One region of the Paenibacillus pasadenensis genome, then DNA from elsewhere that is predicted to be linked to it. Evidence: predicted binding sites of a transcription regulator. Region 1 holds the regulator's gene; each other region holds the start of a gene.
What was found. Region 1 encodes LexA, which represses DNA repair genes until DNA is damaged. Its sites were predicted from a motif close to CGAACATATGTTCG; they were not measured.
Positions count from the first base shown of each region.

Region 1 (5,638 bases):
CGCGTCGGATAATCGTCCGGCAGGCGGCTCGCCTCGTCCAGCTCCGACCAGGCGTCCGGCGGCAGCGTCCAGCCCGCGGCGCCCATGTTGTCGCGGAACTGCTCCAGCGTGCTGGCGCCGAAGATCGGCGAGACGACGCCGGGCGCCTGGATAAGCCAGCGCAGCGCCGTCTGGGCCGGGGTCCGCCCCGCCGCCTCGGCGATCTCCTGAAGCTTGTCCAGGATGGCGAAGTTGCGGTCGGTCGCCCGCAGCTCCCATGCGCTCTCTCCCGACGGACGAGACAGCCGGCCTTCCGCCGGCTTATCCTTGCCGTAGCGGCCGGTCAGGAAGCCCCCTGCAAGCGGCGCCCACGGAATGATGCCGACATTCTCCTCCAGGCTGAGCGACACCAGCTCGCGCTCGATGTCCCGGCAGGCGAGGCTGTATTGAGGCTGCACGCTTACGAAGCGCGACCATCCCCTCGCATCGCTGATGGAGAGCGCCTTCATCATCTGCCAGGCGAGATAGTTGGAGCAGCCGATGTAGCGCACCTTGCCGGCGGCCACGAGATCGTCGAGCGCGCGCAGCGTCTCGTCGAGCGGAGTGAGGCGGTCCCACACATGCACCTGATAAAGATCGATATAGTCCGTGCCGAGCCGCTTCAAGCTTGCCTCTACGTTCTGCACGATATGCTTGCGGGACAAGCCGACGCCGTTGACATGGGGCTCGGTGCGCATCCGCACCTTCGTCGCGAGCACGATCTCGTCCCGATACGGCTTGATCGCGCGTCCGACGATCTCCTCCGAGCGGCCCTGCACATATACGTTCGCGGTATCGAGGAAGTTCCCGCCCTGCTCGCGGAATTCCTCGATCATGCGCGCGCTGTCGGATTCCGACGCGGTATGGCCGAACGTCATCGTCCCGAGGCACAGCTCCGAGACGACGAGGCCGCTGCGGCCAAGAAGACGGTATTCCATGCTATTCCTCCTTCTCCCTTTCCGGTCCGTCCGTCCATTCGATGCTGTCCAGCTGCTGCCTGAAATTGCGCTTGAAATTGTCCAGGTATTCCTTGCGCAGGCGGGTGCGCTCTATGACTTCATCGGGCGTGAGTCCGATCGTCTTATCCTTGCGGGACAGCTCGTTGATCCGGTTGATCAGCGCATTGATATCCACTTCCGATTCCTCCCCCCTCGACCGAAAAATGCTTTTCCTTCTCACTTTGAACGATGAGGGAAGACATGTCAAGAAAGCAGCCCGGCCCTCAGGCGGAGGCCGGAGGGCTGAATGGGGAGTCTCTCATTATGGGGGGAGGCCGCAGCATAGGCTGAAGGTCAGCGGGTAGCCGGAATGATGAGCGTGTCGCCTGGCTCGATCGACGGGGAAGCGAGGCCGTTGCGCTTCTGTAGGCGGTAGACGCCCTCCCGGGTATCGGCGGCGATGGCATGAGCGGAGGCGATCGACCAGAGCGTATCGCCGGCGGTCACGACTACGGTTCCTTCGTCCGGTCCTGCCGGAGCGATCTCGGCTCCCTCGGCTCCGCCGACGCCCCAGAGGCTGACGAGAAGCAGGACAAGCAGCAGCGCCGAGACCGTCCACGGCAGCAGGCGGCGGACCGTCCATGAGGAAGCCGGCCGGAACGAAGCCCGCTCGCGGCTCGCGGCGGCACGCCGCGGCCCGGCGCCGGCACGGGCAGAGGATGCGCGGCGGAGCTGGCTCGCGGCGCGGTCCATTTCGGAGGTCATGGGCGAGAGCCCGCCGTCGCACGGCGAAGATGCGGCTTGTTTTGGACTGCTGTATCCCGATAATGTCAACATGAGATCCACTCCCCAAACATTTGTTCTGGCTTCAGATTAGCACGAACGCTTGTTTCCGTCAACGGCATTTTGGAACATTTGTTCCCTTTCCTGCGATCGATCGGGCGAACAGCTGTTTCTCGAACTTATGTTTGTACGAACTCGGGTTCTGTGGTATACTTTTGAAAACGCGTATGGTCTACTATACCTATTCTTGGAGTGAGTGCGATGTCTAAAGTGTCCAACCGCCAGCAGGCGATTCTCGACTTCATCAAAAACGAAGTCCGCGACAAGGGATACCCGCCTTCGGTCCGCGAGATCGGCGAAGCGGTAGGGCTGGCATCCAGCTCGACCGTCCACGGCCATCTCGACCGCCTGGAGAAGAAAGGCCTGATCCGCCGCGACCCGACCAAGCCGCGCGCGATCGAGATCCTTGACGGCGATTCCCCGACGGAGCTGCCCTTCCCGACCGCGGTCAGCAAGATTCCGGTCGTCGGCAAGGTCACGGCCGGCATGCCGATCACCGCTACGGAGAACATCGAGGAGTACTTCCCCCTCCCGGCCCATTTCGTCGGCGACCATGACGTGTTCATGCTCAGCGTCATCGGCGACAGCATGATCGAGGCCGGCATACATAGCGGCGATTACGTCATCGTCCGCCAGCAGTCCTCCGCGACCAACGGCGACATCGTCGTCGCGATGACGGAGGATGACGAGGCCACCGTCAAGACCTTCTACAAAGAGAAGGACCACATCCGCCTGCAGCCCGAAAATGCCTCGATGGAGCCGATCCGGCTCAAAAATGTCAGCATCCTCGGCAAGGTGATCGGATTGTTCCGCGACATCCACTGAGCTTGTCCGCCCTTTTCCGGCCGCTCGTCCCGAGAGGCCTGACGGCGCCGAGTTTCCTTCATTACCCAGCCGCTTCCGCCCTTATTCAACGAAGCGCGCACTCCGACAGAGTGCGCGCTTTTTTGTCAAAGGTTCTCGTTTTTCGCGATGCCGAGGCGGCGTTCAACGAAGCTTCTCCTGGAAAAATTCATTCACATAGACGAGGCGGCTTCCCGGCAGCTTGAAGCTCATATAAAAGCCCGCGCTCTCGATATGGATGCCGGCAAGATAGCGGCTTCGGGCATAAGGCAGCACGAGGCGCTTCAGCCTCCCCTCGTCGCTGCGGCTGACCGCCAGCGCGACCAGCCGCGCATAGGCCGGATTCGACGACAGCCTCCGATAAAGCGGCAGGATCGCACGGCTGATGAGCCGCAGCGCTTCCGGCTGAAAGGTGAACTGCGCCATGCCGGGCACGATCGTCGTCGCGTTGGTATAATGCCCGAACGGCTCCGCGACCCGCACATCCGCGAAAAAGCCGATGCCGTTCGTGCTGAACGATTGGATGTCCCGGCGCGGCACGAACCGGCCGAGCAGCTTCAGCAGCGTGTCGAGATCCGCCTCGCGCACCGCTTCGCACCAGCGTTCGGCGAACTTCCTGCTGCGCAGGAACTCCCGGTACAGCGGCAGCATGACGCCGGCCGTTCGGGATAGCGCCGATGGCGGCAGCGGTCCGGGCGGGACCCGCCTGCGGGACGAGCTCATGCATGTCACTCCCTTCCGTTGCCGATTCTCTCGGACTCAGCATATGCGGACGTCGAGAGCGATAGACCGGAAGGACGGCAGCAAAAAAAACGGCTCCGCAGCCGAACCGGCGATCCTGCCCGATCGCCCGGTCCAAGCTGCCGGAGCCGTTCCTCCCGTCTAACTGCCCGTCGCCGCTATGGCTCGCTCGCCCAGCGCCGCTGCCCCGGCAAAGGACATTCGCGCGCTCGCAGCCAGGCGACAACGGGCATGATGCAGCCGCAGGCCCGGCAAGTGACTCCATCCTCCAGCTTCGCGCACGATCGGCAGGCCTCGAGGCGGCGCTCATAGGTCGCCGCCTCGACCCGCTTGTCCGGGGCGAATGCCGACGTCGCAAGCAGCCTCTGCATCTGCGCCTCGGTCACCCGGTAGCCTTCCCGGCAGCCCTTGCAGTCGGTATCGGCCATGCTGCGTCAGGCTTGGGCCGGCGCGCTCAGCTTCAGCGTCACGACCGACATCGGCGGCAGCGTCACGACCAGCTCCTCGCCCTGCCGCTTGAAGCCGTCGAACGCCTCCGGACGCAAGCGCTCCGGATGCTCGAACGTGTTGTGCGCGTCGATGCTGTCTCCGGCGAGCACGAGGCCCGACCAGCTGCCGCCATCCTGCAGGCCGCGCAGAGACAGCGTCGTCTCTGCCGAAGCATGAGGATCGAGATGGCAGAGGCTGATGTGGACGTTCCCTTCCTGGTCGCGGGTCGCCGTTCCGCTGACCGCCGGAATCTCTTCCTCGCCGAAGCGATAGCTGCCGCTCGTCAGCTGCAGATCCAGCCGCTCGGCATCCTGATGAACCTTGTACATGTCGAACACATGATAAGTCGGCGTCAGCAGCGCCTTGTCTCCCTCCGTCAGTACGACCGCCTGCAGCACGTTGACCGTCTGCGCGATGTTCGCCATCCGCACGCGGCGATTATGCTCGTGGAAAATATGGAACGTCAGCGATGCGACCAGCGCGTCGCGGATCGTGTTCTGCTGATACAGGAAGCCCGGGTTCGTGCCCGGCTCGACGTTGTACCAGGTTCCCCATTCGTCGACGATGAGCGCCACTCGGGCATCCGGATCATATTGATCCATGATCGCGCTGTGGCGCGTGATCAGCTCGTCCATGCGGAGCGACTTCCGGAGCGTGGAGAACCACTCCGCCTCGTCGAAGCCGGTCGCGTCGCCCTTGTCCTGCCAGCTGTCGCGCGGCAGCGTGTAGTAATGAAGCGTCAGCGCGTCCATGAATCGTCCCGCCTCGCGCATGAGCACCTCGGTCCAGCGATAGTCGTCGGAATTCGCGCCGCAAGCGATGCGCTCGATCCGGTTGCCGCCGTAGTTGCGGACATAGGTCTGGTAGCGGCGGTACAGATCGGCATAATACTCCGGCCGCATGTTGCCTCCGCAGCCCCAGTTCTCGTTGCCGACGCCGAAGTACGCCACCTTCCACGGCTCCTCGCGGCCGTTTTCCGCGCGCAGCTCCGCCATCGGGGAGACGCCCTCGAAGGTCAGGTACTCCACCCATTCGGCCATCTCCTGCACCGTGCCGCTGCCGACGTTGCCGTTGATGTAAGGCTCGCAGCCGATCTGCCGGCACAGCTCCATGAATTCATGCGTCCCGAAATGGTTGTTCTCGACAACGCCGCCCCAATGCGTGTTGATCATGCGCTTGCGCTTCTCGCGCGAGCCGATGCCGTCCTTCCAATGGTACTCGTCCGCGAAGCAGCCTCCCGGCCAGCGCAGCACCGGAACCCGGATCTGTTTAAGCGCTTCCACGACATCGTTGCGGATGCCGTTCGTATTCGGAATGGGCGAGTCCTCGCCGACCCAGAGGCCCTCGTAGATGCAGCGGCCCAGATGCTCCGAAAAATGCCCGTATACATTTCGGTCGATCTTGCCTTTTTGGATGTCCAGATTCAAAATGCCTTTTGCGGTCATGGTTGACGCTCCTTTAATTAATGTTATTATTAATCTAGTAATAGCTACGCGAATAGTATACGGAACGTCTTTCCATCCGTCAACGTGTTTTGCACAGCGGCAAGGCCTTGCTTGTATTTCATCCGCCGCTTCCTTACGATGAAGACAAAATGACTTGAAAAGGATTCGATTCCATGGAACAAGATCTCTCGCTTGACCTGACCGAGGCTTCCTTGCCTGTCTACGAGGCGCTGGCCAGTCCGGTCCGGCTGCGCATCCTGCGGCTGCTTCAGGACAAGCCGATGAACGTCAAGGAGCTGGCGGCCGCCTGCAGCCTGTCCA
Region 1 is NZ_NFEZ01000004.1:2,609,704-2,615,341, reverse strand. Features, by position in the region: gene B8V81_RS20840 (aldo/keto reductase) at 1-956, opposite strand, end outside; gene B8V81_RS20835 (DUF896 domain-containing protein) at 958-1,152, opposite strand; gene B8V81_RS20830 (LysM peptidoglycan-binding domain-containing protein) at 1,311-1,721, opposite strand; gene lexA (transcriptional repressor LexA) at 2,001-2,624, shown strand; gene B8V81_RS20820 (hypothetical protein) at 2,787-3,365, opposite strand; gene B8V81_RS25550 (DUF6171 family protein) at 3,542-3,754, opposite strand; gene B8V81_RS20810 (alpha-N-arabinofuranosidase) at 3,818-5,317, opposite strand; gene B8V81_RS20805 (ArsR/SmtB family transcription factor) at 5,491-5,638, shown strand, end outside.

Region 2 (5,638 bases), on a different contig from region 1:
CTGCGATCTCTCAAGCGGCGCGCGGCAATCATCGCTTTGCGCGACCTTCCTTTTGCCATGCCTTTCTTCGCGGAACTTGCGGCGCTCCGCCGCTCAGGAGCGATCCTCATAAAGCTCCACCATGTCCTGAGCCATGCGCAGCATCTCCTGCGCCACCTCGGGCGGATCGAGGATCTTGACGCGGGGACCGTAGCTGAGCAGCCGGGAGTACAGCCAATAGCCTTTGTGGCGGGTGCAGGCGACCTCCAGCCAGCCGTCCTCGCGCTGCCGGATCGCCTGCGGCGGATATTCGTCCCGGACGCGCGTCCGGACGGAGGGATGGAACAGCAGGCGAAGCTCGAGCTGCTGCTCTCCGTCCGATTCCCAGCGCCGGTCCAGCTCCTCGATCGTCATCGCATGACGCTCGAACCGCTCCTCCAGCGGCTCCAGCCGCTGGATGCGGTTCAGCCGGAACGTCCGATAATCTTGCCGGAGCCGGCAGAAGCCGTACAAATACCAGACCATATCCCGCAGCACCAGCCCGATCGGCTCGATCTCCCGCTCCGACTCCTTGCCCTCCCAATTCATATAAGCCATATGAATCGCACGGCATTGCTCCAGCGCCTGCCCCAGCTCCTCCAGCATTCTCTTCTCGCGCTTTCCGCCTCGCCACGGATTAAGGTCCAGCACGACCTGGCCGGCGTCCTTCTCCCGTTCGGCGCCTCCCTCGGTACGGCTGAGCAGAGCTCCGACCTTGTCGAGCAGGCGCCCGAGCTGCTGCTCGCTCCACGCGGCCTGAACGCCTTTGAGCGCGATCAGCATGGAGCGCAGCTCCTCCATGCTGAGGTATTGCCGGTCGATCCGGAACGTATGGAGAATCTCGTAGCCGCCGTCCAGGCCGGGATAGGATACGACCGGCACGCCGGCCGCGTAGAGCGCCTCCAAGTCCCGATAGATCGTGCGCACCGACACCTCGAAGCGCTCGGCGAGCTCCTGGGCTCCGACCCTGCGTCTGCCCAGCAGCAGCATCGTGATGCCGAGCAGCCTCGCCAGCTTCATTTCTCTTCCGCCTCCTTGGCGACCTGCGTTAGTGCTTCCTTGCTTTGGGGTAAGGAAGACAACCCCCTCCTAGCCGATCCGGCAGCGGAGACAACATCGAAAAGAGGTGCTCGAAATGACCGACCCGAAAGACAAGTCCCTCCGATCCACGACTCCGTCCGTGGCCGATCGGGACCATCCCGAGCAGTACCCGACGGAAAAAGAAAGCCTGATGGATCAGGATCCCGCCCAGCAGCACGTCGATCCCATCCCCGTCGAGGACCTGACGATCGAGCAGCAGGACGAGAAGGACAAGACGCATACGAAAGATGACTCGTCCAGCGCCCGGAAGTACCGCACTGGCTTCTGAGGCGCTTGTCCTCGCCCCCGGCTCGAGCTCAAAAGGGGAGCGCCATCTGCTCCAGCACTTCCTTGACTGGCCCCCGGCTCGCTTCGGCCGCGGGGTCTTCTCTGCGCGCGGCCAGCCGCTGCCCTAACGAAACGGAGCTGCGCTGCGGCTCGAACGCGGCGAGGCCGCCGTCCGTAGGGCCGCATCCGTCCGCCGGGCCGCCCGGCGGCCCGGCGCAGGCTTCGCCGCTCCACCGCCCCGGCTCCTCCACAGCCGGCAGCGAGCGCGGCAGCCCGTAAAGCAGCCTAAGCTCCTCGATTCGCACTCGCAGCTCTTCCTCGTAGCTGCGAATGGCATACGCTCCCTGGAAGATCCGCTCATACTCCGGCAGCACTTCCGGAGCCGCCTCGCGAAGCACGCCGTAGTACCAGCCCTTCACCTCGGGCGTCAGCCGCAGCAGCGAGCTCATCAGGAAGAGAGCGCCACAAGCGCGGCTCGCCTGCATCAGCTCCTGCAGGGCGCTTCGGGAATCCGACAGCAGCGGCAGGATCGGGGCGGCGAATACGCCGGCCGGCAGGCCGGCCTCACGAAGCTCGCGAAGCGCCTGCAGGCGCGGCGCAGAGAGCGGAGAGCCCGGCTCCAGACTGCGGATGAGCCGGTCGTCCAGCGTATGGAGACTGAAGTTGACCGACAGCACCCGGCACTGCGCGAGCAGGTCCAGATCCCGCAGGATGAGCGGCGAGCGCGTCGTAATCGAGACGGGAACCTGGTAACGGGCGAGCACCTTCAGGCACTCCCGGGTAATCCGGTGAGCGCCCTCGGCCGGCTGATACGGGTCGGTAGCCGTGCCGATCGCCACATGCCCGATATCCCGCGCCATCGCAGCCAGGTCGAAGCGATGCCGCGCCGCCATCCGGTGCAGCTGCCCTTCGAGCGCGGCGGCGGCGTTCTCTTTGACGAGAATGCGGCTCTGGAACTCGTCCGCTCCCATGCCGATGAAGGAGTGGAACGCCCTGGCATAGCAGAAGCTGCAGCCATGCATGCAGCCGCGATAGGGATTGATCGACCAGCGGAAAAGCATCTTCTCTTCCTTGACCTTCGTCAGTAGCTGCTTGACTCGTATCAGCTCCGCCTTTGCTGCCGTCATGGCCTGCACCCCCTACAAGCGAACATTTGTTCTATATAGTGGAGTATAACACGCCCCTCCGGCTGCGGCAACCCGCTTCAACGCAAAAACGAGCTGCCGGAGCAGCTCGTCTCGCTCAAAATCAGGACAGGCCGGAATCGCCGCGGCCGGCTCGCTCGAGCCGCTCTTCGGCCAGACGCCCGATCAGTCCGGGCAGCCAGTCCTCCTGCCGCTCGAACCGGAATCCGGCCTTTGCCGCCTTGCCGCCGTCCATATACCAAGAGCCTTCGACTCCATAAGGAGAGCCGTTCTGCTCCGTCACCTCCGTCGTCAGCCGCGGCCGCCTGCCGGTCGCCGAGCCGATCATTCCGGCAAGCTCCCGCAGCGGGATGCTGCCTCCGGAGCAGGCGTTCACCGGACCGCTCAGCGGCGCCGACTTGAGCCAGCTCAGCAGCCGGCCCGCCTCATCGGAGCGGATGAACTGCACCCTCGCGTCCGGCGAAGGCATGCCGATCTCCAAGCCGGAAGCGACCCGCTCCACATGCCAGTGCAGCCTGCGCGTGTAGTCATCTTCCCCGACGACAAAAGGCGGCCGTACAAAAAGAGATTCCATGTCCGCCTGAGCCGCGAGCACCGCCTCCGACTGGCGCTTTCCTTCCGCATAGCTGAGCGAATGGCGGTCGGTGCCGGTCACGGGATAGCCTTCCGGCAGCCAGTCCTCCTCCCGCTGAGCCCGTTCGGCCGGCTCGTAGACCGCGAGCGAGGAGACGAAGACAAACCGCCCCGTCCTTCCGGCGAACGCCCTGCATGCCAGCCGCGCCTCATCCGGCGAGTAGCCAATCATGTCGTAGACGACATCCCACTCCCGGCCCTGGACGGCCGGCAGCAGCGAGCTTTCCTCGCCCCGATCCAGCACCAGCCTTTCCGGCTCGCCCTCGTATGTGACGTCCGTCTTGCCGGTCGAGCCGACCGTCACCTCGTGGCCTTCCCGCAGCAGCTCGTCGACCAGATGCTTGCCCATGAATCTCGTTCCGCCGAGCACCAGAATCCTCATGTCCTCATCCTTTCCTGTTGCCTCCCTTGTCGTATTCGTTCCCACGCGCAAAAAAACCTGCCTCCGGCGATGGAGGCAGGGCAGCTTGCAATTGGGACCGCTCAGGCCAGTTTCCACAGAGCGGGCGTCGTGGCCGGCTCCCATCCCGCCAAGGCGGTATGAGGCTGCAGGCACGCATAGGTCTTGCCGCCGTAGGTTGCTTTGTCCCCGGCTTTGTACGCCGTGCCCGGCGTCCAGGCCGCAGCTCCCGGCGTCGCGCTCGGCGTTGGCGTCGTACTCGGCGATGGCGTCACGCTCGGCGTTGGCGTCGCACTTGGCGTCGGCGTCGGCGTCGCGCTTGGCGATGGCGTCGCGCTTGGCGATGGCGTCGCGCTCGGCGTCGGCGTCGCGCTCGGCGATGGCGTCGCGCTCGGCGTCGGCGTCGCGCTCGGCGATGGCGTCGCGCTTGGCGTCGGCGTCGCGCTCGGCGTCGGCGTCGCGCTTGGCGCTGGCGTCGCGCAGGCTCCTGCCGCCTTCCACGGTCCATTGGCTCCGCTCAGATCCGGCCGATCTCCTTGCGTCCACCATTTCGCCTCGTAGACCGAACCGTTGTACGAAGCCTTCTGGCCGCCGACATACACCGTCGTCGCGCTCCAAGCCGCCGCCGTGCATAGGCCCGGAGTCGGCGTCGGCGTTGCGCTTGGCGTCGGTGTCGCGCTCGGCGTCGCACTTGGCGTCGCACTTGGCGTCGGCGTTGCAGTCGGCGTCACGCTTGGCGATGGCGTCGGCGTCGCTCCCGGCGACGGGCTCGGCGCCGTTCCGTACAGCTTTTCATACTCGGCTTTCGAGGAGCTTCCGTTCAACGTCACCCGCTGAGGCCCGCCGGAGAAGTTCAGCTTCATCATGCCCGGAATGTCCAGCGTCGCGCCGTTCGCGATCGTCTGCGTCGCCGTTCCCGTCAGACGGTAGCGGTTGAAGTCCCACGCCGTGGAAATCCGCTCGACCGAACCGGCTCCCCACGCGGAGGTCAGCGTCGTCGTCGTCGGCAGATCGAACTCCAGCTTCCATCCCCCGGCGATATCCTCTCCGGTGTTGTTCGTGATCTTGAGCGAGTATGTGTAGTTCGGATGATCGTAATTGCCGCTGAACGCGATGCTGAAGTTTTTCGGCGCAGGCAGCTGCGGCTTCGCGGCTCCTCCGGGCAGTCCGGCCGTCTTCAGCTTGTTGTAGGCGAATTCGGTCAGCGTATTGCCGTACGTGTACGTTCCGTCGGCCGCCTGCGAGTAGTCGCCGGTCAGCTCCCAGAACATCATGCCGCCCAGGCCCTTTTCCTTGATGTAGTCCAGCTTGTATCCGAGCGATTCGGTGTCCTCATAGGTCAGGAACACTTTTTTGCTCGCGTTGAACAGGTAAGGCGTTTTTGTCACCGGGTCGAAATAACGCTTGTTGGCCGGGTCTTTGAGCAGATTGAGGATATGCCAGATCGGATTCGCTCCGGCCGGCTGCTCCGGCGCGGGATCGTTCCAGATGCCGAACTCGCCGTCCGCCCCTCCTCCGGTCGTCGGCGCCGTTCCGTACAAGCCGGTGTTGTCGATGCCGCCGTTCACGTTTTTCCAGCCGCGGGAATAGTACGGGACGCCGATGACGATCTTCTCCGGCGGCAGCGTGCCGAGGTAGTAGCGGGTCGCCCAGTCCGTGTTCAGCACCGGCGTGCCGAGCGCGGCCGTTTCCGTGTCGCGGGCGTCCGGATACAAGGCGGAATGAGGACCGACATAGCCGTTCCAGGCGCCGTGGAAGTCGTAAGTCATGAGGTTCGCCCAGTCGAGATATTGGTTCGCCTCGCCGAGCTTCATGCCGCCGAGAATCCAGCTCGACGCCGTCGCGGCGACGGTCAGATCGTATTTCTGATTGTCCTGAGCGCCTGCCGCATCCAGCTTCTCGCGCAGCTTTTTCATCAGCAGGATGTAGTTATCGTAGTTCACCTTGCGCAGCGGCTCGGCGACCGAGAAGTCATTCGGATTGCCCGATTGGCCCGTGCCCGACGGATATTCCCAGTCGATATCGACGCCGTTGAACTTGTACGTCCGCAGGAAGTCGATGACGCTGTTTGCGA
Region 2 is NZ_NFEZ01000003.1:1,092,696-1,098,333, forward strand. Features, by position in the region: gene B8V81_RS08375 (helix-turn-helix transcriptional regulator) at 94-1,038, opposite strand; gene B8V81_RS08380 (hypothetical protein) at 1,154-1,387, shown strand; gene B8V81_RS08385 (SPL family radical SAM protein) at 1,416-2,513, opposite strand; gene B8V81_RS25165 (NAD-dependent epimerase/dehydratase family protein) at 2,635-3,546, opposite strand; gene B8V81_RS08395 (glycosyl hydrolase family 18 protein) at 3,648-5,638, opposite strand, start outside.
Region 2: the regulator LexA is predicted to act here: its motif matches at 2,533-2,546, upstream of B8V81_RS08385 (SPL family radical SAM protein).

Region 3 (5,638 bases), on a different contig from region 1:
ATGGGCGGCAGCTCGGCGGGCGAGCTTGCCCGGCAAGACGGCAATCGGCTGCTGCCGGCGCCGGAGCCGCAGCCGGGCTCGATTCCTTTGCCCGGAGGCGGGGCGAAGGGGACTTTCCGCGTCTATACCGTGACGCCGCTGCCGACGTTCACCAACGCGGACTGGTCGTTCCGCATCGACGGCCTCGTCGACCGGCCGGAGAGCTGGACATGGGAGCAGTTCGTGCGGCTGCCGCGCGACGTGCAGGTCAGCGACTTCCACTGCGTGACGGGCTGGTCGGTCTACTCCAACACCTGGGAAGGCATCCCGCTGCGGAGGCTGCTGGAGCAGGCGGGCGTGCGGAGCGGAGCGCGGACGGTGAAGCTCTACTCCGGCGACGGCGTCTACACCGACTCGCTGACGCTGGAGCAGGCGATGGAGGAGGACGTGCTCGTCGCCGTGCTGCATGACGGACAGGCGATCCCGAGCCCGCTCGGCGGCCCCGTGCGGCTCGTCGTGCCGCGCATGTACGCCTACAAGTCGGTCAAATGGCTGAGCCGGATCGAGCTCATCTCCGGCGAGCATACCGGCTACTGGGAGGAGCGCGGCTACAGCAAGGACGCCTGGGTGTGAAAAAAGCCTTCCCGAAGGGAAGGCTCGATGCGCGAAGAATGAGGGCTCTTCGAGGAGGTCAGCGCTTCGTGGAAAGCTCGATGCTCCGGCTGTCCGCGGAAACAATGGATGCCCCGGCCATGCCGGCTGCGTAACGCAGGGGAACGTAATAAGCCCCTTCGATTTGAATGGCCTTGAATCCGGAGAACCCCGCGCTTCCGTTGATTTTCCGCGTTTGCGCTTCAATCTCGAACGCGGTCTTCTTCTGCTTGACGACAGACACTTTGGTCTTGGCGACGTCGAGGCTGAACCCGAAGAGGCGGGAGAAGTCCCTCAGCGAAATATAATTCGTCTGCTGGAGGCTGACGATGCCTTTGTCCAGGGCGGCGAGTTTTTCGTCTACATAAAGCGAAAGGGAGGTCTCTTCATATTTGGCGCCGCTGTCCGTCGATTTCCGGCAGTCCCAAATCCGTTCATAGTACCGATACTGCGACGAGCTTCCGGTCAGCACATCGCTTACTTTCGTGCAATGAGCCTGAGGCTTGGCTTCATTCGCGATTACGCTCCGGACCGTCGTGGACTTTTTGGAGGATGCCGCGGTCGAAGAGGATGTGGACTCGCTGGACGAACTGCTGGACGACCCGCCGCCGTTATGATAGTGATAGCCGGTGCACAAGCCCTTTCGGATCGATTTCTCGGAGCAGTTGTGCCCTCCGCTGCTGTCGGTTCTCCCGGAGTGAGCGGAAGCGGACAACGGCAGGGACAACAGGGAGAGGAGCAGGATGATCACGACCGCCGGCCGATGGAGCTTTTTCATATCAAGACCCCTTTTCTATCGTTTTCAACTCCATCATAGATGATCCATCCTAAATATGGAATGCATAGAAAAACAGCGGCTCTCCGGTCTGGAGCCGCCGCTGTTTCATCGCTTGCGCCGAGGCGGACGGACGGGGGAATCCTCAGTCCGTCTGCTTCTTTTTCTTGCCGGTGAAGTTGGTCACGGACTTGACGTCCTCCACGACATCGTTGACGAATTCCATACTTTGGTTCTTTGCATGCATGGAGGCCGTTCCTTTATAGTTACCTTGATGAGTCTTGTTCTCCATCGCTGTTCACCTCCCCTGCCGGTAGTATGGTTCGGCGGGAGGGCGAAGATGCAGGCGCGGCCGCACGGCCCGTTGCCGGACAGGCTTGGAGCAGGCTTCATCAGGAAAGGAGAGTGCAGCATGAATCCGACCCCGATTCCATTCCGCAAGGAACAACCACATACCGCGTCGGCCGCTCGCCCAGAGGCGGGTCCGCTGCGCCGGACCGCGCTCGCCGCCGGGCTGCTCGCCCTGCTGCTCGCGGCAGGCTGCTCGAACGCAGGCGGAGACGGAGCGGCCACGCCGCAGCCGGCCACGCCGAAGCAAGCCGCCTCGGCGCCCGCCGAGGAAGGCGCGCCGAGCGCCGAGCAGGTGCTCGGCCGCGCCGCAGAGACGATGGCGGACACGAAGAGCCTCGAGCTGTCCATGGAGCTCAAGCAGGACATGGAGACGGACGGCCAGACGACGTCCATGTCGATGACCAACGAGGGGCGCATCATCGTGCAGCCGCTCGCCCTCATGCAGAAGACGGTGAACGACTACATGGGCGAGTCGTCGACGCTCGATTCCTACCTGACCGACAGCGGCTATTATATGTACGATTATTCCAACGAAGCGTGGAGCCGCATGCTGGCGGACGAGGTGCCCAAGATCAAGGCGACGCTGTCCGATTTCCAGATCGCCCCGGCCAAGGAGATCGAGAAGATCGCCGAGCATGCCGCCGCGTTCCGCAGCGGACTCGAGAACGGCGAGCAGGTGCTCGTCTACGCGGGCAGCGGCAGCGACGAGGCGGCCGAGGCGCTCGTGCGCGACCTGCTGCGCAGCACGATGGGACTCGACGACATGGAGGCGCGCGTGCGGGATTCCATCCAAGTGAACGCGCTCGATTACCGCCTCCGCTTCGACGAGGCGACGGGACGGCTGACCCGGCTGGAAGCGACGGCCGACGTCTCGATCGAGTACGATCCGGGCAACCCTTCCCGGCTGAGCCAGACGTTCACGCTCGGCTACAGCGGCTGGAACGAGGCCGAGCCGGTCGTCGTGCCGGATGAAGCCAAAGACGCGCCCGAGGTGATGCCGGCCGACCAAGGACTGCTGGACGCTCTCGGCGAGGATGGACTGGAGGAGCTGGAAGGGCTGCAGGAGCAGCCGTAAGGCCAGGCGAGGCCGCCAGAAATTCCCTTTGCATAAGAACGTACATTCGGGTATATAATCAATATACGAATGTATGTTCTTTTTTTCGATCGCGAAGGGAGCGGCCCGCAATGAATCTGCGCAAATGGATCGGACGCGACGTGGAATTGATCTATGCCGACGCGGACGGACGGCTGACGCGCCGCCTCGTGAGGCTGGCGCGGGTGGAGGCCGACTACGTCTACGGCTTCGACCGGGAGAAGCGTCTCCCGCGCACGTTCCGGCTGGACGGCATCCTCGCGGCGCAGCCGGCGGACGGCCCCGGCGGCCGGGCCGGGAGGCGGCTCGGCTGAGCGCTTTCCTTTATCATTACGCCCGCGTCATGTATAATGGCACCTAGATGATTCAGAGAATGTGAAGGAGTTGTTCCCATTGGCGCTCTCATGCGGCATCGTCGGTCTCCCGAACGTCGGGAAGTCGACGCTTTTCAATGCAATCACCCAGGCGGGAGCCGAGTCCGCCAACTATCCGTTCTGTACGATCGACCCCAACGTCGGCGTCGTGGAAGTGCCCGACGAGCGTCTCGATAAATTGACCGAGCTGGTCGTGCCCAAGCAGACCGTGCCGACCGCCTTCGAGTTCGTCGACATCGCGGGCCTCGTGGCCGGCGCGAGCAAGGGCGAGGGACTGGGCAACAAGTTCCTCGCGCATATCCGCGAGGTGGACGCGATCGTCCACGTCGTGCGCTGCTTCCAGGACGAGAACATCACCCATGTCTCCGGCAAGGTCGATCCGCTGGGCGACATCCAGACGATCAACCTCGAGCTGATCCTCGCGGACATCGACTCCGTCGACCGCCGCATCGACCGCTCGCGCAAGAACATGAAGGGCGGCAACAAGCAGTACGCCCAGGAGGTCGAGGTGCTCGAGCGCCTCAAGGCCGCTCTCTACGAGGACCGCGCGGCGCGCAGCGTCGAGCTGACCGAGGAGGAGCGCGTGCTCGTGCGCGACCTGCATCTGCTGACGATGAAGCCGGTGCTGTACGCGGCCAACGTGAGCGAGGAAGAGGTGGCGGACGCCGAGGGCAACCCGTACGTCAAGCTCGTGCGCGAGTTCGCCGCGGCCGAGAACGCCGAGGTCGTGCCGATCAGCGCCAAGGTCGAGGCGGAGATCGCCGAGCTCGAGGGCGAGGACAAGGCGATGTTCCTCGAGGAGCTCGGCATGCAGGAGTCGGGCTTGAACCGCCTCATCCGCAGCGCGTACAAGCTGCTCGGCCTGTACACGTACTTCACGGCCGGCGTGCAGGAAGTGCGCGCCTGGACGATCCGCAAGGGCATGAAGGCGCCGCAGGCGGCCGGCGTCATCCACACCGACTTCGAGCGCGGCTTCATCCGCGCCGAGGTCGTCGCCTACGACGACCTGGTCGCCGCAGGCTCCATGAACGTCGCCCGCGAGCGCGGCCAGCTGCGCCTGGAGGGCAAGGAGTACGTCGTGCAGGACGGCGACGTCATGCATTTCCGCTTCAACGTCTAGGACGGCCGGGCGCCGGACGAGACTCGGCCTCGCTGGAGCCCCGGCTCCCGCGGGGCTTTTCGCATGACCGTTTATGTTCTCCCGTCATATATGGTATAATGAAGGGCAAGGCATTTATCCAAGAACCTACGATACGCAATCCCATACAGAGGTGAAGTCTGGTGTTGGACCGATTACAAGCGCTGGCCGACCGATACGACAAGCTGAGCGAGCTGCTGTGCGATCCGGATGTATCCAGCGATCCTAAGCGGCTGCGCGATCTTTCCAAGGAGCAGTCGGATCTGCAGGGCGCATACGACGCCTATACGGAATACAAGCAAGTGCATGCCCAGTACGAGGACGCCAAGGCGATGCAGGCGGAGAAGCTCGACGACGAGATGCGCGAGATGGTCAAGATGGAGCTCGAGGAGCTCGGCGCGCGCCTCGAGCAGCTTGCCGAGGAAGTGCGCGTCCTGCTGCTGCCCAAGGATCCCAACGACGACAAAAACGTCATCGTCGAGATCCGCGGCGCGGCCGGCGGCGACGAGGCGGCGCTGTTCGCGTCGGATCTGTACCGCATGTACACCCGCTTCTCGGAATCCCAGGGCTGGCGCGTCGAGCTGATGGACGCGAGCGAGAGCGATCTCGGCGGCTTCAAGGAAGTCATCTTCAAGATTTCCGGCAAGGGCGCCTACAGCAAGCTCAAGTTCGAGAGCGGCGCGCATCGCGTGCAGCGCATCCCGGTGACGGAGTCCGGCGGGCGCATCCATACGTCGACATCGACGGTGGCGGTCATGCCGGAGGTCGAGGAGGTCGAGGTCGAGATTCTCGACAAGGACATCCGCGTCGACACGTTCTGCTCGAGCGGCGCGGGCGGCCAGTCCGTCAACACGACCAAGTCGGCCGTGCGCGTGACGCATGTGCCGACCGGCATCGTGGCGACCTGCCAGGACGGCAAGTCGCAGAACGAGAACAAGGCCAAGGCGCTGCAGGTGCTGCGCGCCCGCATCTACGACATCCATCGCCAGGAAGAAGAGGCGAAGATCGCCGGCGAGCGCAAGAGCAAGGTCGGCACGGGCGACCGCAGCGAGCGCATCCGCACGTACAACTTCCCGCAGAGCCGGGTGACGGACCATCGCATCGGCCTGACGTTGCATCGCCTCGACTCCGTGATGAACGGCGACATGACGGAGATCATCAACTCGCTGTCGGTGGCGGAGCAGGCGGAGCTGCTGGAGAAGGAAAACCTCGCCTGATCGAAGCCGCCCGGAGCATCTGACGGCGCAGGCCGGCGGCGATGATCCGAGCAGGCGCGC
Region 3 is NZ_NFEZ01000001.1:571,675-577,312, forward strand. Features, by position in the region: gene B8V81_RS02505 (molybdopterin-dependent oxidoreductase) at 1-612, shown strand, start outside; gene B8V81_RS02510 (YHYH domain-containing protein) at 671-1,408, opposite strand; gene B8V81_RS02515 (DUF6612 family protein) at 1,818-2,831, shown strand; gene B8V81_RS02520 (WYL domain-containing protein) at 2,942-3,163, shown strand; gene ychF (redox-regulated ATPase YchF) at 3,243-4,343, shown strand; gene prfA (peptide chain release factor 1) at 4,505-5,578, shown strand.
Region 3: the regulator LexA is predicted to act here: its motif matches at 2,898-2,911, upstream of B8V81_RS02520 (WYL domain-containing protein).

Region 4 (5,638 bases), 510 kb from region 1:
GCGGCGAGCGGGAGCGGAGCCGCGGGCGAGCCGTCCGGGGCGGCGGCGCAACCGGCCGAGGGCGCGGAGGCGCCGCTCCGTCCGGCGCTGCAGACGGCGCTCGTCGCCGGCATGGCGCTGCTGCTCAGCCTGCCGCTCGCCGCCTTCGAGCGGCCGCTCGGAGCATTCGCCGCGCTCGGCGCGACCGAGTGGCTGGCGCTTCTCTGGTACGGCCCGGTCGTGACGGCGGCGGCGTTCGGCCTGTGGTACGCCGGCATCCGGCGCTGCCCGGCGTCGACGGCGGCGGCCTGCTCCGGCATGATGCCGTTCAGCGCGCTGCTGCTGTCAGTGCTCGTGCTCGGCGAGCATGCCGGCTGGACGCAGTGGAGCGGCGGCCTGCTCGTCATGCTCGGCATGGCGCTGATCGGCCGCTCCCCCGGCTCTGCCGGCAAGCGAAGTCGAGGCGCGGGCAGCGCTTCGGCCGAGGCGCGCGTCGGGCAGCGCTTCCGATCCTTCCCGGCTGGAAGCGGGGATCCAGCGGAGGGGAGCATTTACAGCCGCCGGCGAACGAGGTAAGCTGGAAAAAACGTCCGATTTTAGGAGGGGAAGAGATGGATCGGAATGCAGATCAGGCCGAGGGACGGCCGGTCGGCCTCACGGCGGATGCGGGCTGGCAGATCGGCGTGCGCCGCACGCTCGGCGCTTCCGCCGAGCGCATCTGGCGGCATCTGACGGGGACAGAGGCAGGCCTCGCGCTGTGGCTCGGAGACGCGCGGCCTCGGGAGCTGGAGCCGGGAAGCGAGCTTGTCTCTTCGGAAGGCATCGAGAGCCGCTTCGTCGTCGTGAAGCCCGGCCGCCAGCTGCGGCTCCGCTGGCGGCTGCCGGAATGGGACGAGCCTGCGACGCTGCAGATCCGCTTGCTGCCCTCCGGCGAGGGCCGGACGGCGGTGAGCTTCCATCAGGAGCGGCTGGCCGGTCCCGCCGAGCGGGAGCTCATGAAGCGGCGCTGGGAGCAGGCGCTTGGCGCGCTCCGCGACGCCCTGGAGGACGGGCGGGCCGGAGACGGCGAATCGGGCTGACGGCCCGCCTGGCTCCCGCGACGGAGCCAGACATGAAAGGAGGGGATCGGCCATGCTGCAATCGTTTCTGCCGGGAGACGGCACGCTGGAGCAGAAAGCGTTCGTGCGGGAAGAGACGGCTTTCAATCTGATCCACACCATCAGCGCGGCGCCGGAATCGAGGCGGCTGCGCTCGGGCGACGGACGGCTCGTGTTCGCCCAGTCTCCAGGCCGCAACGGCTGGCTTTGGCTGTCTCCGGAGCTCGAGCCGCCGGAGCGGGAGCGCCTGCTGGGCGAGCTGGATGAAGCGCTGGCGGACGAGCTGCTGCCAGGCGTATCCGGCTCGCCGGACGCGGCGCCAAGCTTCGCGGCGCGGCACGGGGCGCGCACGGGGAGGGGAACGCGGGTCGGCATGGTCATGGAAGCCTACGCGGCGCCGGCCCTCCTTCCGCCGACCGGCGTCTCCGGACGGATGCGCCTGTTCGGGTCGGACGAGCGCGAGCTCGCGGCGGAATTCCTCGCCGGCATGGTCCGCGACGTGTACGGCGAGCTGGCTGACGCCGCTGGCCAGCTGGCCACGGCCGACACGCTCATCCGCGCGGCCAAGCTCTACCTGTGGGAAGACGGCGGCGAGCCGTCCGCGATGGCGGGCTACGGCGGCGCCTCGCCGCGGCACGGGCGCATCAACGCCGTGTACACGCCCCCGGACCGCAGGCGCAAAGGCTACGGGAGCGCGCTCGTCGCCGGCGTTGCCGGCCGCATCGCCGGCCAAGGGCTCGTGCCGATGCTCTATGCCGACTGCGCCTATCCCGACTCCAACCGCGTCTACCGCCGCCTCGGCTTCCAGCCGGCGGGCGTGATCGCGGACATCAAATTTGCATGATGTCGACTACGAGGGCTGCTTGGACCTGCCAAGTGCAATAACGCCGGTTCCAGGCAGAACAGGACCTGTCGCCAGTTCTATATTGTTGAAGCATGCGGTTGAAGCGGCTAAGGATTCATGATCGGCGGGTTAGGGCGTTTATTCAAAGCGCTGGCGCGAGCCAAGGAACCTTCGGCTCCCTCGTGGAGCCGAAGCGCCGGGTGACGTCGAATCAAGGAACATTCAGCTCCCTCATGGAGCCGCAGCGCCGGATAACGTCGAATCAAGGAACCTTCGGCTCCCTCGTGGAGCCGAAGCGCCGGAGATCGTCGAATCAAGGAACATTCGGCTCCCTCGTGGAGCCGATAGCGCCTCGCCGCTCGCCGTCCGCGGCCCGTGCCTGTCCGCTCGCCTTGTCCGCCTTCGCTCACCCGCGCCCGGCTCGCTATCCCGCTTCCCGCTCTCGTTCGCCGTCCGCGGCCCGTGCCCGTCCGCTCGCCGTGTCCGCCTTCGCTCGCAGCGCCCGGCCCGCTTCCCGCTCTCGTCCGCCGTCCGCTCTTCGCCCGCCGCCCTTTCAGCCCGCAAGCCTCTGCAGAGGCTTGCGGGCTGCTTGCGCTTCCTTATTTTCCCTCTTGCATAGGGAACATACATTCGGTATATAATACGTTTAGAACGAAAAGCGAACATATATTCGATCAACGAGCAACAGGGCTCGCGGCCGGCTCTTCGCAGGCCCGATCCCTAGAGAGCAGGAGGTATGCCCGGTGGAGAGAGCGATCCTGCTGGCGGACTGCCAGTCGTTCTATGCCTCGGCGGAAAAGGCGGCGCATCCCGAATATCGCGACCAGCCGGTCGCCGTCGGCGATCCGTCGCGGAGGAGCGGCATCGTGCTGGCGGCGTGCCCGCTCGCCAAGGCGCGCGGCGTGACGACGGCCTCGCGGGTCGGAGAGGCGCTGGCGCTTTGTCCGGAGCTGGTCGTCATCCGGCCGCGGATGCAGCGCTACATCGAGGTGTCGCTGTTCATCACGCAGATTTTCAAACGGTACACGGATCAGGTCGAGCCCTACAGCATCGACGAGCAGTTCCTCGACGTCACGGGCTCCGCGGCCTACTACGGCGGGCCGAGGCGGACGGCGCGCGACATCCAGAACCATATCCTGCTGTCGACGGGCATCAAGTCCCGGATCGGGATCGGCCCGACGAAGATTCTGGCCAAGATGGCCGCCGACAATTACGCCAAGAAGAGTCCGGAGGGCGTGTTCGAGCTGAGGCCCCAGACGCTGGACGCGACGCTGTGGACGCTACCGGTGCATCAAATGTTCATGGTCGCCTCGCGGATGACCCGGCACTTCAACCGGATGGGGCTGACGACGATTGGCGACATTGCGCGGCTGGAGTTCCCGGAGTTCAAGCGGCGCATGCGGCTCGAGATGGGGCGGCAGAGCGACATCCAGGCCGGCTACTACTGGCAGACGGCGCGCGGCATCGACCCGAGCCCGGTCGTCTCCGGCATCCGCCACCAGCTGAAGTCCGTCGGCCACGGCAAGGCGCTGCGCTGGCGGATGTACCGCTGCCTGGCGGATATCGAGGTCGTGCTGCTCGAGCTCGTCGTCGAGGTGTGCCAGCGCATGCGGCGGCACGGCTGCATGGGAACGGTCGTCGCGGTGTCCGCGACGGAGACCGACGGCGAGCGGACGGGCGGCTTCAGCCGCCAGCTGACGCTGGGGCAGCCGACGTCGCTGACGCATGAGGTCGCCGCGGCTGCGCGCGAGCTGTTCGCGCGCCACTGGAGCGGCCTGCCGGTCGGGCGGCTGAGCGTGACCGTCTCGGGACTGACGGACGACGGCGTCATGCAGCTGACGCTGTTCGAGGACCGGGACCGGGCTTATCGCAAGGAGCAGACGATCGACCGCATCAAGGAACGATTCGGAGCGGACGCCATCATGCGGGCGTCGTCGCTGCTGGAAGCGGGAGTGGCGCGCGAGCGCGCCGAACAGATTGGGGGACATTACCGATGAGCAAGCTGGACGGCAACGAGCGCTGGAAGTCCAAGATGCTGCTGACCGAGCATGTGGAGCAGTACGACCGGGGCCAGGCGGGAGCGGAGGCCAAGGTGACGACGGCGGAGGAGCGCGTCATGATCCGCGACTCCATCCTCCTTCCCCATATGGCCGTCATGGTCGAGAAGAGCCTCGCCGAGCTCGAGCATTCCGGCAACATGCTGCGGCGGCTGTACGGCACCGCCGGCCAGCTCGTGCTGAACCGGATCATGCAGGACCAGTACGCGCTGCGCCGCGAGCTGAAGGCCCGCAACATCCGCATCGTCGCGGAGGAGCAGTCGTCCTCGATCGTCCATCATCGCTACTACTGCCGGGGCTACGAGGAGCACTTCGGCATGACCCGCGAGGTGATGCGCTCGGAGATCAGCTGGCGTCTGACCCGGTATGCGGCGGAGCTGGCCGAGCGGATGAAGGATGACGGCAAGAAAAAGCGAGGGACGGAGGGAGCCCCGTGATCGGGGCTGCTTGCGGCGGGAAAAAAAAGGGTTGCAAAGGCTTACATCTCCGCCTATAATGAGCTCACAGGTTTCCGAAACGTTTTGGAAAGATGAGGGGGGTACGTTTGACAACGATCAAAGACATCGCGAAGGCGGCAGGCGTATCCGTCACGACCGTATCCCGGGCGCTCAACGGCTATTACGACGTGAACGAAAAGACGAGGCAGAAAATCCAGGCGATCGCGGAGAAGCTGAGCTATCGGCCCAATGCCGTAGCCCGCAGCCTGGTGACGAAAAAGACGCGCACGATCGGCGTCATCCTGTCCGAGATCAACCGCGAGGGCGCGAAGGACTCGCTCGCATTCGAGACGCTGTGCGGCATCAACGACCGGGCGACGGAGCTGGACTACGACATCCTGCTGTTCAGCACCAGCTCCAAGAAGCAGCAGTCCAAGTCCTACGCCGACCTGTGCAAGGAGCGCAACGTCGACGGCGCGATCCTGTCGGGGCTGCGGCTGCATGATCCGTACCTGGAGGAGGTCGTGCACGATACCGACTTCCCGTGCGTGCTGATCGACATCCCGCTGGAAAGCCGCGAGGTCGGCCATGTGACGACCGACAACGTGAAGGGAGCGGCTGCGGCGGTCGGCCATCTGATCGGGCTGGGGCACCGGCGCATCGCGATGATCAACGGGCATGACGAGGCGGCGGTCAGCCGGGATCGGCTGGAGGGATACCGGCGGGCGCTGGAAGGGGCCGGCATTCCGTTCGATCCGCAGCTCGTCTACAACGGCGGCTTCCGCGAGGAGGGCGGCTTCGAGGCAATGTACGAGATCGGCTACAACCGCAAGGACGTCACCGCCGTCTTCTCGGCGAGCGACCTGATGGTGCTCGGGGCGCTGCGGGCGCTCGAGCGGATGGGACGCAAGGCGCCGGAGCAGATGTCGATCGTCGGCTACGACGACATCGCCATCGCCGCGCATTGCTCGCCGCCGCTGACGACGATCCGCCAGGACCGCTACGAGATGGGCTACCAGTCGGCGCAGCTGCTGATCGACATGCTGGAGCAGCGGGAGGTCGGCCGCAAGATCGTTCTTCATTCCGAGCTGATCGTCCGCAAAAGCACGGCGCCTTGCAAGGAATAACGGCTTCAAAAGGAGATGCCGCCTGTGCGAGGCGGTTTCGTTTCCATCAAATCCGAAACGTTTTGGATAAAGCTGGAGCGGTACGAGCGCTCCTAGA
Region 4 is NZ_NFEZ01000004.1:3,121,495-3,127,132, reverse strand. Features, by position in the region: gene B8V81_RS23125 (DMT family transporter) at 1-555, shown strand, start outside; gene B8V81_RS23120 (SRPBCC family protein) at 591-1,058, shown strand; gene B8V81_RS26095 (GNAT family N-acetyltransferase) at 1,111-1,920, shown strand; gene B8V81_RS23110 (hypothetical protein) at 1,913-2,041, shown strand; gene B8V81_RS23105 (DNA polymerase IV) at 2,664-3,917, shown strand; gene B8V81_RS23100 (YhjD family protein) at 3,914-4,414, shown strand; gene B8V81_RS23095 (LacI family DNA-binding transcriptional regulator) at 4,522-5,541, shown strand.
Region 4: the regulator LexA is predicted to act here: its motif matches at 2,580-2,593, upstream of B8V81_RS23105 (DNA polymerase IV).